DNA from 2 places in the Rahnella sp. JUb53 genome. Region 1 is predicted to be linked to the other one. Evidence: predicted binding sites of a transcription regulator. Region 1 holds the regulator's gene; the other holds the start of a gene.

The links. The regulator CRP, encoded in region 1, controls carbon source genes, mostly activating them, when cyclic AMP is high. The targets are predictions, from matches to a motif close to ATGTGANNNNNNTCACAT.
Region 2: a site for CRP is predicted at 3,813-3,830, ahead of EC840_RS24260 (2-hydroxycarboxylate transporter family protein). Genes of this name have one in related genera too.

The regions. Positions count from the first base shown of each region.
Region 1 covers NZ_SLYT01000011.1:20,484-27,140, forward strand. The annotation lists gene EC840_RS21050 (MFS transporter) at 1-415, opposite strand, end outside; gene EC840_RS21055 (LysR substrate-binding domain-containing protein) at 609-1,520, shown strand; gene EC840_RS21060 (OsmC family protein) at 1,522-1,929, opposite strand; gene crp (cAMP-activated global transcriptional regulator CRP) at 2,292-2,924, shown strand; gene EC840_RS21070 (YccS/YhfK family putative transporter) at 2,986-5,061, shown strand; gene EC840_RS21075 (aspartate aminotransferase family protein) at 5,708-6,657, opposite strand, start outside.
Region 2 covers NZ_SLYT01000016.1:58,823-65,479, forward strand. The annotation lists gene nrdF (class 1b ribonucleoside-diphosphate reductase subunit beta) at 1-459, shown strand, start outside; gene mgrA (L-glyceraldehyde 3-phosphate reductase) at 541-1,581, shown strand; gene EC840_RS24255 (NlpC/P60 family protein) at 1,631-2,191, opposite strand; gene EC840_RS24260 (2-hydroxycarboxylate transporter family protein) at 2,386-3,741, opposite strand; gene EC840_RS24265 (sensor histidine kinase) at 4,062-5,714, shown strand; gene EC840_RS24270 (response regulator) at 5,707-6,420, shown strand.

The sequences.
Region 1 (6,657 bases):
AAGACAGCAAAATCGACTGCGCAAAGGTTCGCTTCTCAACTGCGAAATTGGACACCACGGCTTTGGCGCAGGACGCAGGATAGCCGGAATGGCCGACGCCGGAGAGAAACCGGAACGTGACCAGCAATCCCAGGCTGAGGCCCAGCGTTCCGAAACACAGCGCGAAGCCGCCCAGCAAGAACAGCGACATGCCGAGCACTTTTTTGTAGCCGAACCGGTCATTCAGCCAGCCCGCGGGGATCTGAAACAGCGAATAGGCCAGGAAGAAAATGCCGGTGATATACCCCAGCTGTTCAGGTTGCAGATTAAATTCGCGCTCGATGGGCAGCAGCGCAAAGCCCATCACTGTTTTATCGATATACACCACGGCATAACCGACAAATAGCAGGAAGATCATCAGGGAACGACTTTTCATAGCGGATATCCCTTTTTGTTATCACCACGTCAGATTTTCTCACTGCCGGATGAATCGTAAAATGCGACATGCATCACGTAATCAACTGAATAACAACATATTATTTTTCGCGATCCTGACGCTATCAGCTTTACAGCGTGACCATAAGATGCAATTTTTGGGCGGGTGATGCTTTTTACTGATAGGGATCGTGATGCGCTATTTGCCGAAATTGCAGCAACTGAAGGTTTTCCAGCAGGTTATCCGCAGCGGCAGTATTCGCGGCGCGGCGCGGGCGTTGAATCAGTCACAACCGGCGGTCAGCAGAACATTGCGTGAACTGGAACAAACGCTCGATACGCAGCTGATCGTGCGTGGCAATCAGGGGATGACGCTGACCGAAACGGGGCGGGCATTTGCACAGCGTATGCAATTTATCCTCGAAGAGCTTGAGCGCGCCGCCGATGAAATTCGCCAGATCGAACAATATTCGCAGGGCTCCGTCGCCATTGGATTTTCATCGCTGCTGGCGCTGACGGTTTTTCCCGGATTGGCAGGAGAATTTAAGACGCAGTTTCCGCAGTCCAAACTGCTGATCAAAGAAGGGCAACTTTCCACGTTATTACCTGCACTGCGCGAAGGGAAACTGGATTTCGCGGTCGGTACCGCCGGGCCGGGATTTCCGCTGGAAGATCTGGTACGTGAGCCACTGTTCAGCGCACCTTTCTGCGTTATCGCCCGGCGTGGACATCCGCTGGCAGGCTCCACAACTCTGGAGGAATTACAGGATGCGCGCTGGCTGTTGCCCGAAACGGATATGGGGTATTACCAGCAAATCAGGGTATCGATGGGAGGATTTCATCAGCCGGCAGCGGAAATGCCGGTGCATACAGATTCGGTGGTGTGCGGGCTAAATATGGTGTTGCAGTCTGATTATCTGACCATTGTGGCGCGCGCGATGAAAGCGCCGTTCGGATTGCAGGACAGGCTGAGTGTGCTCAATATCGATACCCTGCCGCAGGCAGAATACTGTGTGCTTTACTCGCAAAAATCGCCGCTGACGTTTGCCGCGCGGCGATTTTTGGATTTATTGCGCAGCCAGTGCCACGCCTATGACTGGTCGTAACTTATTCGACGCTGATCACTTCAAAGCTGTGCGTGATGGTCGCCGCTTTGCCGAGCATCAGGGACACAGAGCAGTACTTTTCCGCAGACAGGCTAACGGCACGTTCGACAATCTTATCGGTGAGATCTTTACCGGTGACGATAAAATGCAGATTGATGTGCGTGAACAGGCGCGGCGCTTCTTCGCGGCGTTGTGAGGTCAGCTTGACTTCACAATCACGCACGTCATTACGGCCTTTTTGCAAAATAGACACCACATCAATCGCGCTGCAACCGCCTGCGGACATCAGCAGCATTTCCATCGGGCTGGGTGCTTTATCGCCCGCATTACCATCCATAGAAATCTGGTGGCCTGACGCTGACTCGCCTAAAAACGTCAGCCCTTCTACCCATTTTACGCGTGCGTGCATGAACTATTCTCCCGGTGAATAAACTCGTCGAATTCCGCTCCCAGAGTACCCTTTCACCTAAAATCTGGCAACGTAACCCGATCGCCATCATGCTGAAGCGAGACAACAGAAGACAGCATTGCAAACCTGTGCTACAAACAAAGCCGAAACATACTTTCCAGTGAATTGCGGTGACGGTTTTCGCGGTTTAAGAACAGAACCCACGGTGATAACGGCAATAATCAGGCTGTTTCACCCCGACACCCGCTTGCAGCATTTCTGGGGAGTTATATGCTGAAAGGGCGCTTTTTTTATGAAGTGCCGTACAGGGAACTCTGAGCCCTGTGATTTTGGGCAGCGATAACAACAGAGGATAATAGCAAATGGTTCTCGGCAAGCCACAAACAGACCCGACTCTTGAATGGTTCCTGTCTCACTGTCATATACATAAGTATCCTTCTAAAAGTACGCTGATTCACCAGGGTGAAAAAGCCGAAACGCTTTACTACATCGTGAAAGGGTCAGTTGCTGTCCTTATCAAGGATGAAGAAGGCAAAGAAATGATACTGTCCTACCTTAACCAAGGTGACTTCATCGGCGAGCTGGGACTCTTCGAAGAAGGTCAGGAACGTAGTGCGTGGGTTCGTGCAAAAACTGCCTGTGAAGTGGCTGAAATTTCTTATAAAAAATTCCGCCAGCTGATTCAGGTTAACCCGGATATTCTGATGCGTCTTTCCGCGCAGATGGCAAACCGTCTGCAAGTGACGTCAGAGAAAGTCGGCAACCTGGCCTTCCTCGACGTAACAGGGCGTATCGCTCAAACTCTCCTTAATCTGGCTAAACAGCCTGATGCGATGACCCATCCGGACGGGATGCAAATCAAGATCACCCGTCAGGAAATCGGCCAAATCGTCGGTTGTTCACGTGAAACAGTCGGACGTATTCTCAAAATGCTTGAAGATCAAAGTCTGATCTCGGCACACGGTAAAACGATTGTCGTTTACGGCACACGTTAATCCCTTAAAAATCGGCGCGGCAGAACACTGTCGCGCCTTTTTTATGGGCTAAGCTTTATCCATGACGCTATGGCGAAGACTGTTTTACCATCCGGAAGTTAACTACGCGCTGCGCCAGACGCTGGTGTTGTGCCTGCCCGTTGGTATCTGCTGGTTGTTCGGCAATCTGCAAATGGGGCTGCTGTTCTCTCTTTGTCCTGCCTGCTGCAACGTCGCGGGCCTCGATACTCCGCATAAACGCTTTTTCAAACGCCTGATAATTGGCGGAACACTGTTTGCCGTGAGCAGTATTCTGCTGCAAGTCATGCTGGAAAACTGGCACATTCCCCTGCCGCTCATCATGCTGTCGCTGGCCTTGCTGTTAGGCGTGACCGGTGAAATCAGCCCGCTGCATGCACGTCTGTTGCCCGGTGCACTGGTCGCGACCATCTTCACGCTGAGCATGGTTGGCTTGCGTCCGATGTGGCAGGCACCGGTGCTTTTCGCCGCCGGCACGGCCTGGTACGGATTGTTTAACTGGGCGTGGTTTCGTATTTCGGAAGAACAGCCGATGCGCGAAACGCTCAGTCAGCTCTATCTGCAACTCGCGGATTACTTCGAAGCTAAATACAGCCTGCTGACGCAACACACCGATCCTGAAACCGCGTTACCCCCGTTGCTGACGCGACAGCAGCAGGTCATCGACCTGATTGCCCTGCTCTATCAGCAACTGCACATGCTGCCGCAACACGGCCATCATCATCACCATAAAAGACTGTTTCAACGTTTTCAGGTCGCGCTTGATTTGCAGGAGCACATCACGGTGAGCCTGCATCAGCCGGAAGAAGTGCAGAAGCTGGTGGAAGAAAGCCACGCCGAAGCGGTTATCCGCCGTAATGCGCAGGTGATTTCCGCCCGCCTGCGGGTCATCGCCGACGACATTCTTTATCACCGTTTATCCGCGCGGTTTACGATGGCCAACGAGCTGGCCGCGCTGGAGAAAATCGCCGCGCGCAATCCTGAGAACCCGGTCGGCCAGTTTTGCTACTACCACTTCAGCCGCATTGCGCGCCTGCTGCGGACACAGCGCCCGTTGTACAAACGTGACCTGATGAACACTCAGCCGCGTTTACCCTTCTGGCCTGCGCTGAAAAGCTATCTTTCCTTCAAATCTGTCGCCCTGCGCAATGCCGCCCGTCTGGGGATCATTCTGGCGATTGGCAGCAGCCTGGGCCTGTTCTTTAATCTGCCCAAGCCTTACTGGATTTTGCTGACCATCATGCTGGTCAGCCAGAACGGTTATAACGCCACACGCGTGCGTATCCAGCACCGTGCGCTGGGCACGCTGGCCGGATTGCTGATTGCCGCCGGATTGCTGAAGCTGGAATTACCCGAAGGCATCACGCTGATGTGTATGCTGATCGTCACGCTGGTGTCGTATACGGTGCTGCGTAAAAACTACGGGCTGGCGATGGTCGGCATGACCGTGACGGCGGTATATACCCTGCAACTGCTGGCGATGAACGGCGTGCATTTTCTGGTACCGCGACTGGTGGATACGCTGATCGGCTGCGCGCTGGCGTTCGGCGGGACCATCTGGCTGTGGCCGCAATGGCAGAGCGGATTACTGCGTCAGAACGCGCACCAGGCGCTGGAAACCTATCAGGATGCTATCCGCTTACTGCTTGAAGAAAACCCGGATACCTCGAAGCTTGCCTACACCCGTATGCAGGTCAATCAGGCGCACAACAAGCTTTTCACGTCACTGAATCAGGCCATGCAGGAGCCCGGCTTTAACTCGCATTATCTGGCGGATATGCGCTTGTGGGTGACGCACAGCCAGTTCATTGTCGAGCACATCAACGCGATGACCATCCTCGCCCGCGAGCATTACATGCTGCCGGAGAAACTGGCGACGGAGTATTTACAGACCTGTGAAATTGCGTTGCAGAGTTGTCAGCAGCGACTGCTTTATGACGGACCGGGCAATGAGAACACGCTGATCAATGCACCGGAACTGCATCCTGATATGCCACTGACCGAGATGGAACGCCATCTGCGGCGTGTGATTTCACATCTCAGCGTGATGCATACTATTTCGTCACTGGCGTGGAAGCAGAGGCCACATCATGGGATCTGGCTGACGCGGAAGGCGTGAACGTGAAGGGGATTGCCCCTTTTAAATCCCCTTTTTACTGGCTTACAGCCAGACTGCTTTTTAAAGCTAATCGGAGAATATTTCGGTTTCTCAAGTACGGGGATCACTTAACGCGCTGCGCCGAAACCGCCCAAAGGAGGAAAGTGCTTTTCCTCCTTTGGATTCCTCCTCGCTTTTTCAACACGCGCTCCGCTTGCTGGCTATGTTTCAGCAACTGCGGTGACAGGCTGGAAATCTTACCGCTGCGCGGTTCCCTCTCTCGGTCCTGAAGCCCTGGGTCTTCAGGCCGCTCCGTTCGGCAAGATTTCTGATTCGCCCGCGAGATCTTAAATTCAACAGCAGACTGTTTTTATCTTTTAGATAAGTTGACTGGCGTGCTCAAAAATGGCACCGAATGAACGGTTCGAGACCAGAGGCTCGAAGCCTGAAATTCGGGAATCGCGTAGCGATGACATTTTGCGCCACTCACTAATACACCAGAACATGTCCGTCATGCCTGCGGCAGCGCGCAGTAAAAAAGCGAGGGGAGTGCAGAGGGGAAAAGCCTTTCCCCTCTGCTCGGTTTCGGCGCACAAGGCCTTGTGATAACCGTTATTGAAAAACCGAAATTTACTCAGTCGGTTTTAACCAGCGGGGGGGGAAGCATTCAGCCTGCAACCTTTGCTACGGCTTTCTCAAATCTTTCCATCCCTTCGCTGATATCAGCGAAATCAATCACCAGTGAGGGCGCAAACCGCATGACGTTCGGTCCGGCGACCAGCATCATCAGGCCGAATTCGGCGGCGGCGGCATGGAATTCGCCTGCACGATTTTTAAACTCGTCGGAAAGCTCAGCGCCGATCAACAAACCCTGACCGCGGAACTCGCTGAAGATGTGATATTTCTGATTAATGGCCTCCAGCGCGCTGATAAATTTCTCGCGACGCTCGTTGATACCGGCCAGCACGTCTGGCGTATTGATGATATCCAGTGCGGCTTCAGCGACGGCGCAGGCCAGCGGGTTACCGCCGTAAGTGGTGCCGTGTTTGCCCGGTTCCATCACCGAGGCCACTTCTTCGGTTGCCAGCATGGCGGAAACCGGGAAGCCGCCGCCCAGCGCTTTGGCGGTGGTCAGGATATCCGGCGTCACGCCGTAATGCATATAGCTGAACAACTTACCGCTGCGCCCCATGCCGCTTTGTACTTCGTCCAGCACCAGCAGCGCATTATGTTTATCGCAAAGCTCGCGCAGCCCTTGCAGGAACTCTTTAGTAGCCGGTGTGACTCCGCCTTCACCCTGAACGGGTTCGACAACGATCGCACAGGTGTGATCGTCGATGACCGCTTTTACCGCGTCCAGATCGTTAAACGGCACGTGGACAATGTCGGCCGGTTTCGGGCCGAAGCCGTCGGAATATTTTGGCTGACCGCCGACAGAAACGGTAAACAATGTGCGGCCATGGAAAGCGTTATGGAAAGCAATGATCTTACTTTTGTACGGGCTGTGGCGATGGGAAGCGTAATAACGCGCCAGTTTAAAAGCAGCTTCATTGGCTTCAGCGCCGGAGTTGGCAAAAAATACGCGGTCTGCAAAGGTCGCGTCGATCAGCTTCTGAG
Region 2 (6,657 bases), on a different contig from region 1:
CTGCCGATGTACTGGTCGAGCCGCGCCAAGCTCACCAACACCGCGGATCTGATCCGTCTGATCATCCGTGACGAAGCGGTTCACGGTTACTACATCGGCTATAAATTCCAGAAAGCGCTGGCACTGGAAAGCGAAGAGCGTCAGCGTCAGATCAAGGAGCAGGCGTTTGATCTGATTCAGGATTTGTACGACAACGAGATCCGCTACACCGAAGAACTGTATGACGGTGTAGGCTGGAGCGAAGACGTGAAGAAATTCCTGCATTACAACGCCAACAAAGCGCTGATGAATCTCGGCTACGAAGCCCTGTTCCCGGCCAGCATGGCGGATGTGAATCCGGCGATCCTCTCCGCATTATCGCCAAACGCCGACGAAAACCACGACTTCTTCTCCGGATCCGGATCCTCGTATGTGATCGGCAAAGCCGTCAATACCGAAGACGAGGACTGGGATTTCTGATGTTGCTGTAATTTCTTCAAGGGTTACAATAAAACAGTGTTTCAAAAATAACCCTACTTCCTCTAAAAAGAAGGAAACATCATGCCGTATCAGGCCTCCCCCTCCCGCTACGAAACCATGCAATTCCGCCGCTGCGGTCAGAGCGGTTTAAAACTCCCTGCACTGTCTCTTGGCCTGTGGCACAGCTTCGGCCATGTCAGCCAGCTCGAATCCCAGCGCGCATTACTGCAAAAAGCCTTTGATTTAGGCATCACTCATTTTGATCTGGCGAATAACTACGGCCCGCCTCCGGGTTCAGCCGAAGAGAATTTTGGTCGTTTGCTGAAGCAGGATTTCGCCCCGTATCGCGATGAATTGATTATCTCCACCAAAGCTGGTTATGACATGTGGCCTGGGCCTTACGGCTCCGGCGGTTCACGCAAATATCTGCTGGCAAGCCTTGATCAAAGCCTTCAACGCATGGGGCTGGATTACGTCGATATCTTCTATTCTCATCGCGTGGATGAAGAAACGCCGATGGAAGAAACCGCAGCAGCGCTGGCTTACGCCGTGCAAAGTGGCAAAGCGTTGTATGTCGGGATTTCGTCTTATTCGCCGGAACGTACACAGAAAATGGCTGAACTGCTGCGCGAGCTAAAAGTGCCGCTGCTTATTCATCAGCCTTCTTACAATCTGCTGAACCGCTGGGTCGATAAGAGTGGTTTACTGGATACGCTGGAACAAAACGGCGCGGGCTGCATTGCCTTTACGCCGCTGGCTCAGGGCTTGCTGACCGGTAAATACCTCAACGGTATTCCGGATGGTTCGCGGATGCAGGTGGAAGGGAATAAAGTGCGCGGGCTGAATGCCAGGATGCTGTCTGAGGAAAACCTGAACAGCCTGCGGCTGCTCAATGAAATGGCGCAACAGCGCGGACAGACGATGGCGCAGATGGCGCTGAGCTGGCTGCTGAAAGACAACCGCGTGACGTCAGTGCTGATTGGCGCGAGCCGTCCTGAACAACTGGATGAAAACGTCAAGGCGCTGGACAATCTGCGTTTCACCGCAGAAGAACTGGCAGCGATTGATAAACATGTGGCGGATAGTGAATTGAATCTGTGGCAGGCGTCATCGGATAAGTAAATATTCAAAGTAAAACAGGCGGATATCCTGAAAAGGATCCGCCTTTTTTTTAGCTCATCAGCTCTAAACGTCGTGCTGTTTCGTAATGATCGACCCAGTACTGATTATCCAGTGATGAAATCGTGACGCCTTCAATTTTCGAGGCATGAATAAACAGATGATCCCCGACATACACGCCGACATGACGATCGCCAGGCGACGTTTTGAAAAAGACTAAATCCCCCGGTTTCAGGCTATTTTTACTCACTTTTCTGCCGTTCCTGATTTGCTGAAACGTGGTTCTCGGCAGGCGTTTTTGCAGGGAATCCCGGAAGAGATGTTGCATCAGCGCCGAACAATCGACACCTTTGTGTGTGGTTCCACCCCAGCGATAATGCGTCCCTTTCCAGCGCGGATATTCAGCCAGCAAGGCACTTTTAATATTTTCTGAGTTGCCGGTGTTAACCGCAGTGACGGAGGAACCTTTTCCATCAAAAAGCTCGCTGTGGAAAAATTTATAGGTATCCATAGACTCAAACTCTTCAGGCATATCAAAAGCAAAGGAATGGGTGCTGAATAAACCGGCTACAAGAAGCAGTAAGGCAGAAACAAGCGATTTAATACGGAACATGCGTGGATTCTTTCGTTAAAAAATAGTGCTCTTCCTTACGTGGGAACCGGCTCTCGGGGCGGGTGACTCGTCGCTGAGTGCGCAAATAATAACCAGATAAAGTGAAATAATCTGACTATTTTCTGTCCAATTTTGGACTGGGGATTTTTTCTCAGTGAAACCAGCCCCTTCGGTGAAAGGGGCTGTTACGGGGATTATGAAAAGAATTTCGCCAGCACAAATAATCCGACAGAAACGTTGATTGCACCACCGATGCGGGTAGCGATTTGCGCGAAAGGCATCAGCGTCATACGGTTACCCGAAGTCAGAATAGCCACGTCACCGGTGCCGCCCTGCCCGCTCTGGCAGCAGGAAACAATTGCCACATCAATCGGATGCATACCGATTTTCTTGCCGACATAAAAACCGGTGCCGACCAGCGCCAGCACGGTGGTCACGATCACGAGGAGGTTTTGCAGGGTAAAAGCGTTGATCAGTTCCTGCCACGGCGTGATCGCCACACCCACCGCGAACAGCACCGGATAGGTCACTGCGGTGCGGAAGAATTTATACACCGTCATCGAGCCGTGCTGAATGGTCGGTGAAACACCATTTGCCAGTTTTACCAGTACTGCCGCGAATAACATGCCAACCGGCGCGGGCAGGCCGATCCACTTCTGACCGAGCATCCCGACCATGTAAAGCAGGATTGCCAGCAGCGCGCCACAGGCCAGCGCATTCACGCCCGGATTTCCTTCGAATTTGTCAGTACCGCTGCCCAGCTCACCTTTTTTCGACGGCATCAGCTGCCCCTCACCGGTCAGATGCGGATAGCGTTTCCCCAGCTGATTCAGCACGCCCGCCAGCACAATTGCCGTCAGACCGCCCAGCATCACGATCGGCAGAATACGCCCCAGCGCCACACCTTGTTCCATGTGCAAAATGGTCGCATAACCCATCGACAGCGGGATCGCACCTTCACCTACGCCACCGGCCATGATCGGCAGGATCAGGAAAAAGAAGGTTTGCATTGGCGGTAAACCTAACACCGTGCCCATCGCCATTCCGGCAATCATGCCCACCACTTCACCGCATAACATCGGCACAAAAATGCGCATAAAGCCCTGGATCAGCACCTGGCGGTTCATGCTCATGATGCTGCCGACAATAATGCAGCAGATGTAGAGATACAGAATATTGGTGGATTTATAGAATTTGACCGTGGAATCCACCACGACGTCCGGCAGTAAACCGTAATGCACCATCGCCGATGGAATAAAGGTGGCGCAAATCGCCGCCGCACCGAGTTTGCCGACGACGGGTAAGCGTTTGCCGAATTCGCCACAGGCAAAACCGAAGAAGGCCAGCGTGGCAACCATCACCACAATGTCGCTGGGTAATTTGCCGTTCAGGCAATCGAGCAGGATCAGCACACCGGCCAGCAGGAAGAAAGGCAGCGGGATAATGCCTATCTTGTAGTTATCAAGAATGTGCCACCATTTTTGCCTGACCGAGAGGCCGGAGGTTTTCTTTTCTTTGACTGCGATGTAGGAATCGTCGGTTGTGCTCATGACATTGCCTCTTTCTCATAAATACTTTTCTTATTGATGTTTTGAGCATAAGAAAACAGCAGGTCAGCCGGATGTGAGTTTGTTCAAATTAAAACCGCAGGGATTAAGGTTGTTATGGTGTTTATGGAGTTAATGTTATTTGATTTATAAGGATTGTCAGATTTGTAGTAAAAAGCCCTATTACCCTTGTAATCACTGAGTGAATTCATCGTTATTTATAATGCCTGTTCACAACTCTGTCTTTGTCCGATTACAGCCCTTACTGCCCCGTGGTACGCTTATTCAATGTGTATCTTTACGTTAATCTTGCAGCAGGCCGTATGAAACTCCGCATGCCTTTTCAGGTAAAACTCTTTTTATCTCTGGTGGTATTTTCCTGCCTGTTGCTGGCACTGCTGGGTGCTATTTTATTTCATATCATCGATCGTCAGTTGCATCACGACCTCGGCCAGCGTGCACGGGTTCAGGCCAGTGAAATCGCGCTGATGCCGGGACTGGCGCAGAAGGTTAAGGCGCGGGATACCACCGGGATCGCACGACTTATCCAGCCTTTACGCGATAAAAGCGATGCCAGTTATATCGTTATCGGCGATAACCGCGAGCTGCATCTTTATCATTCACAATCACCGGAGCGGATCGACCTGCCGATGATTGGCGGTGATAACGCGGAGGTGCTGGCGGGGAAAACCATTATTTCCGTCCGGCAAGGCGGTATAGGTGTTTCATTACGCAGTAAAGCGCCGATCCTGGATGAGAATAATCGGGTCATTGGTATTGTCTCCGTCGGCTACCTCACTTCTTATATTGATAATATTAACGGCCATCGTCTGGCGCAGGCCGGTTTATACGGTTTGCTTCTTTTATTACTGCTGTTCATTTTTTCGTGGATGTTCACCCGCAACGTTAAAAAACAGATGTTCTGGCTTGAACCCAAAGATATCGCGCTGCTGGTTCGCCAGCAAAAAGCCTTGCTTGAAGCCATGTACGAAGGCGTATTCGCAGTTAATGCCCAAAAACAGCTGATTTCCATTAACCGCGCCGCACGCGAGTTGCTTGATATCCATCAGCCAGAAAATGAACTGCTGGGTAAACCGTTGGCGGAAGTGCTTCAGACACCGCCCACCTTCTTCACGCAAAGTGGTATCAGTGAAAATAACAGCCAGCATGATCAGATTACGGTGCTGAATCAGAGACAGGTGATCGTCAACCGCGTTCCCATCGAGCTGGAGCCGGGTAAAGAAAGTGGCTGGGTGTTCAGTTTCCGCGATAAAAACGACATAAATACGCTGAGCAGCCAGCTGAGTCAGGTGAAACGCTACGCAGACAATCTGCGCATCATGCGCCACGAACAGCTGAACTGGACCGCAACACTGGCGGGTTTGCTGCAAATGCAGCGTTACGACGATGCGATGCACTATATTCAGGCGCAGTCGGAAGGTGCGCAGGCAGTGCTGGATTTCGTCTCGGCGCGCTTCACTTCGCCGGCACTTTGCGGCCTGCTGCTGGGGAAATACGTCAGTGCGCGCGAAAAAGGCGTTGAACTCAGTTTCGATCCCGCCTGCCAGCTCACCCGCATTCCGGCGGCTATCACTGAAACCGAGCTGATGTCGGTGGTCGGTAATCTGCTGGATAACGCCGTGGATGCCACCCTCAACGCGCTGACGCCTTCTGTGCCGGTCGAACTGTATATTTCAGACAGGAATCAGGAGCTGCTGATTGAAGTCGCCGATCAGGGCAGCGGCGTGGATGATGACCTGAAACCGCGCCTGTTTGAACAGGGCGTGACAAGCAAGCCCTCAGGCGACCACGACACGACCGGCGCGGAACATGGTATCGGGCTTTATCTGGTGGCCGGATATGTCCGTCAGGCCGGCGGCAGCATCGAAATCTCAGACAACACGCCGCAAGGTACGATATTTTCAGTCTTTATCCCGTACCCGGCTGAAGCATTAACAGGACAGAACCATGAATAACAGCAGCGCTCTCGATGTCGTGATTGTGGAAGACGAGCCGCATCTGGCCGGTCTGCACCGCGATTTTATCGAGCAAAATTTCAATCTGCGTGTCGTGGGTATCGCCGCCACGCTGGAACAGGCGCGCTCGTTGTTGCGCCTGCATGAGCCACGGCTGATTTTGCTCGATAACTATTTACCGGACGGCCAGGGTGTGGATTTAATCAACAGCCCGCTGCTGAAAAGCTTCGATTGTTCGGTGATTTTCATTACCGCGGCCAGCGATATGCAAACCTGTAGTCAGGCGATGCGTAGCGGCGCGTTCGATTACATTATCAAACCGGTGTCTTTCCACCGGCTGCAAAGTTCACTGGAACGTTTTATGCAGCTGGTGCAAACGCTGCGTAATGTGAAAGTGGTCGATCAGCGGGCTCTGGATAAGTTGTTCAATCTGCCCGCCAGCGATACACCGGCAGCCCCTTCAGCCAAAGGCATCGAGCCTAATACGCTCGAACTGGTTCAGCGCGCATTTAACGCGAAACCGGACGTCAGCTGGTCGGTTGAAGAAGTCGTTGAGGAAGTCGGGATCAGCAAAACGACAGGCCGCCGATATCTGGAATATTGCGTGGAAATTGGCTTTATCGGCGTCGAGATGCAGTACGGAAATATCGGCCATCCACGGCGCCTGTACCGGAAAATAGCCGTCACAAAAAATTCTGAGGCCTGAGACTCAATTTCCTCTTTTTTCCGTGACGAATTTCACGTTCATCGCCGGTGTCAGCACCGGCAAATTACGCCCTCTGCCCGCCGAATCCTGCCATTATATCAACTCAATTTCCTCTTTCAGACAACCGGTAAATTCACCGGTAATCACCCTCCCTGAAATCACTATTTACACCTGTAAAGTCTGCGCAAAAAATTCGCATTTCCCGGTTAAATTCCCTGCAATTATTAATGATAAAAA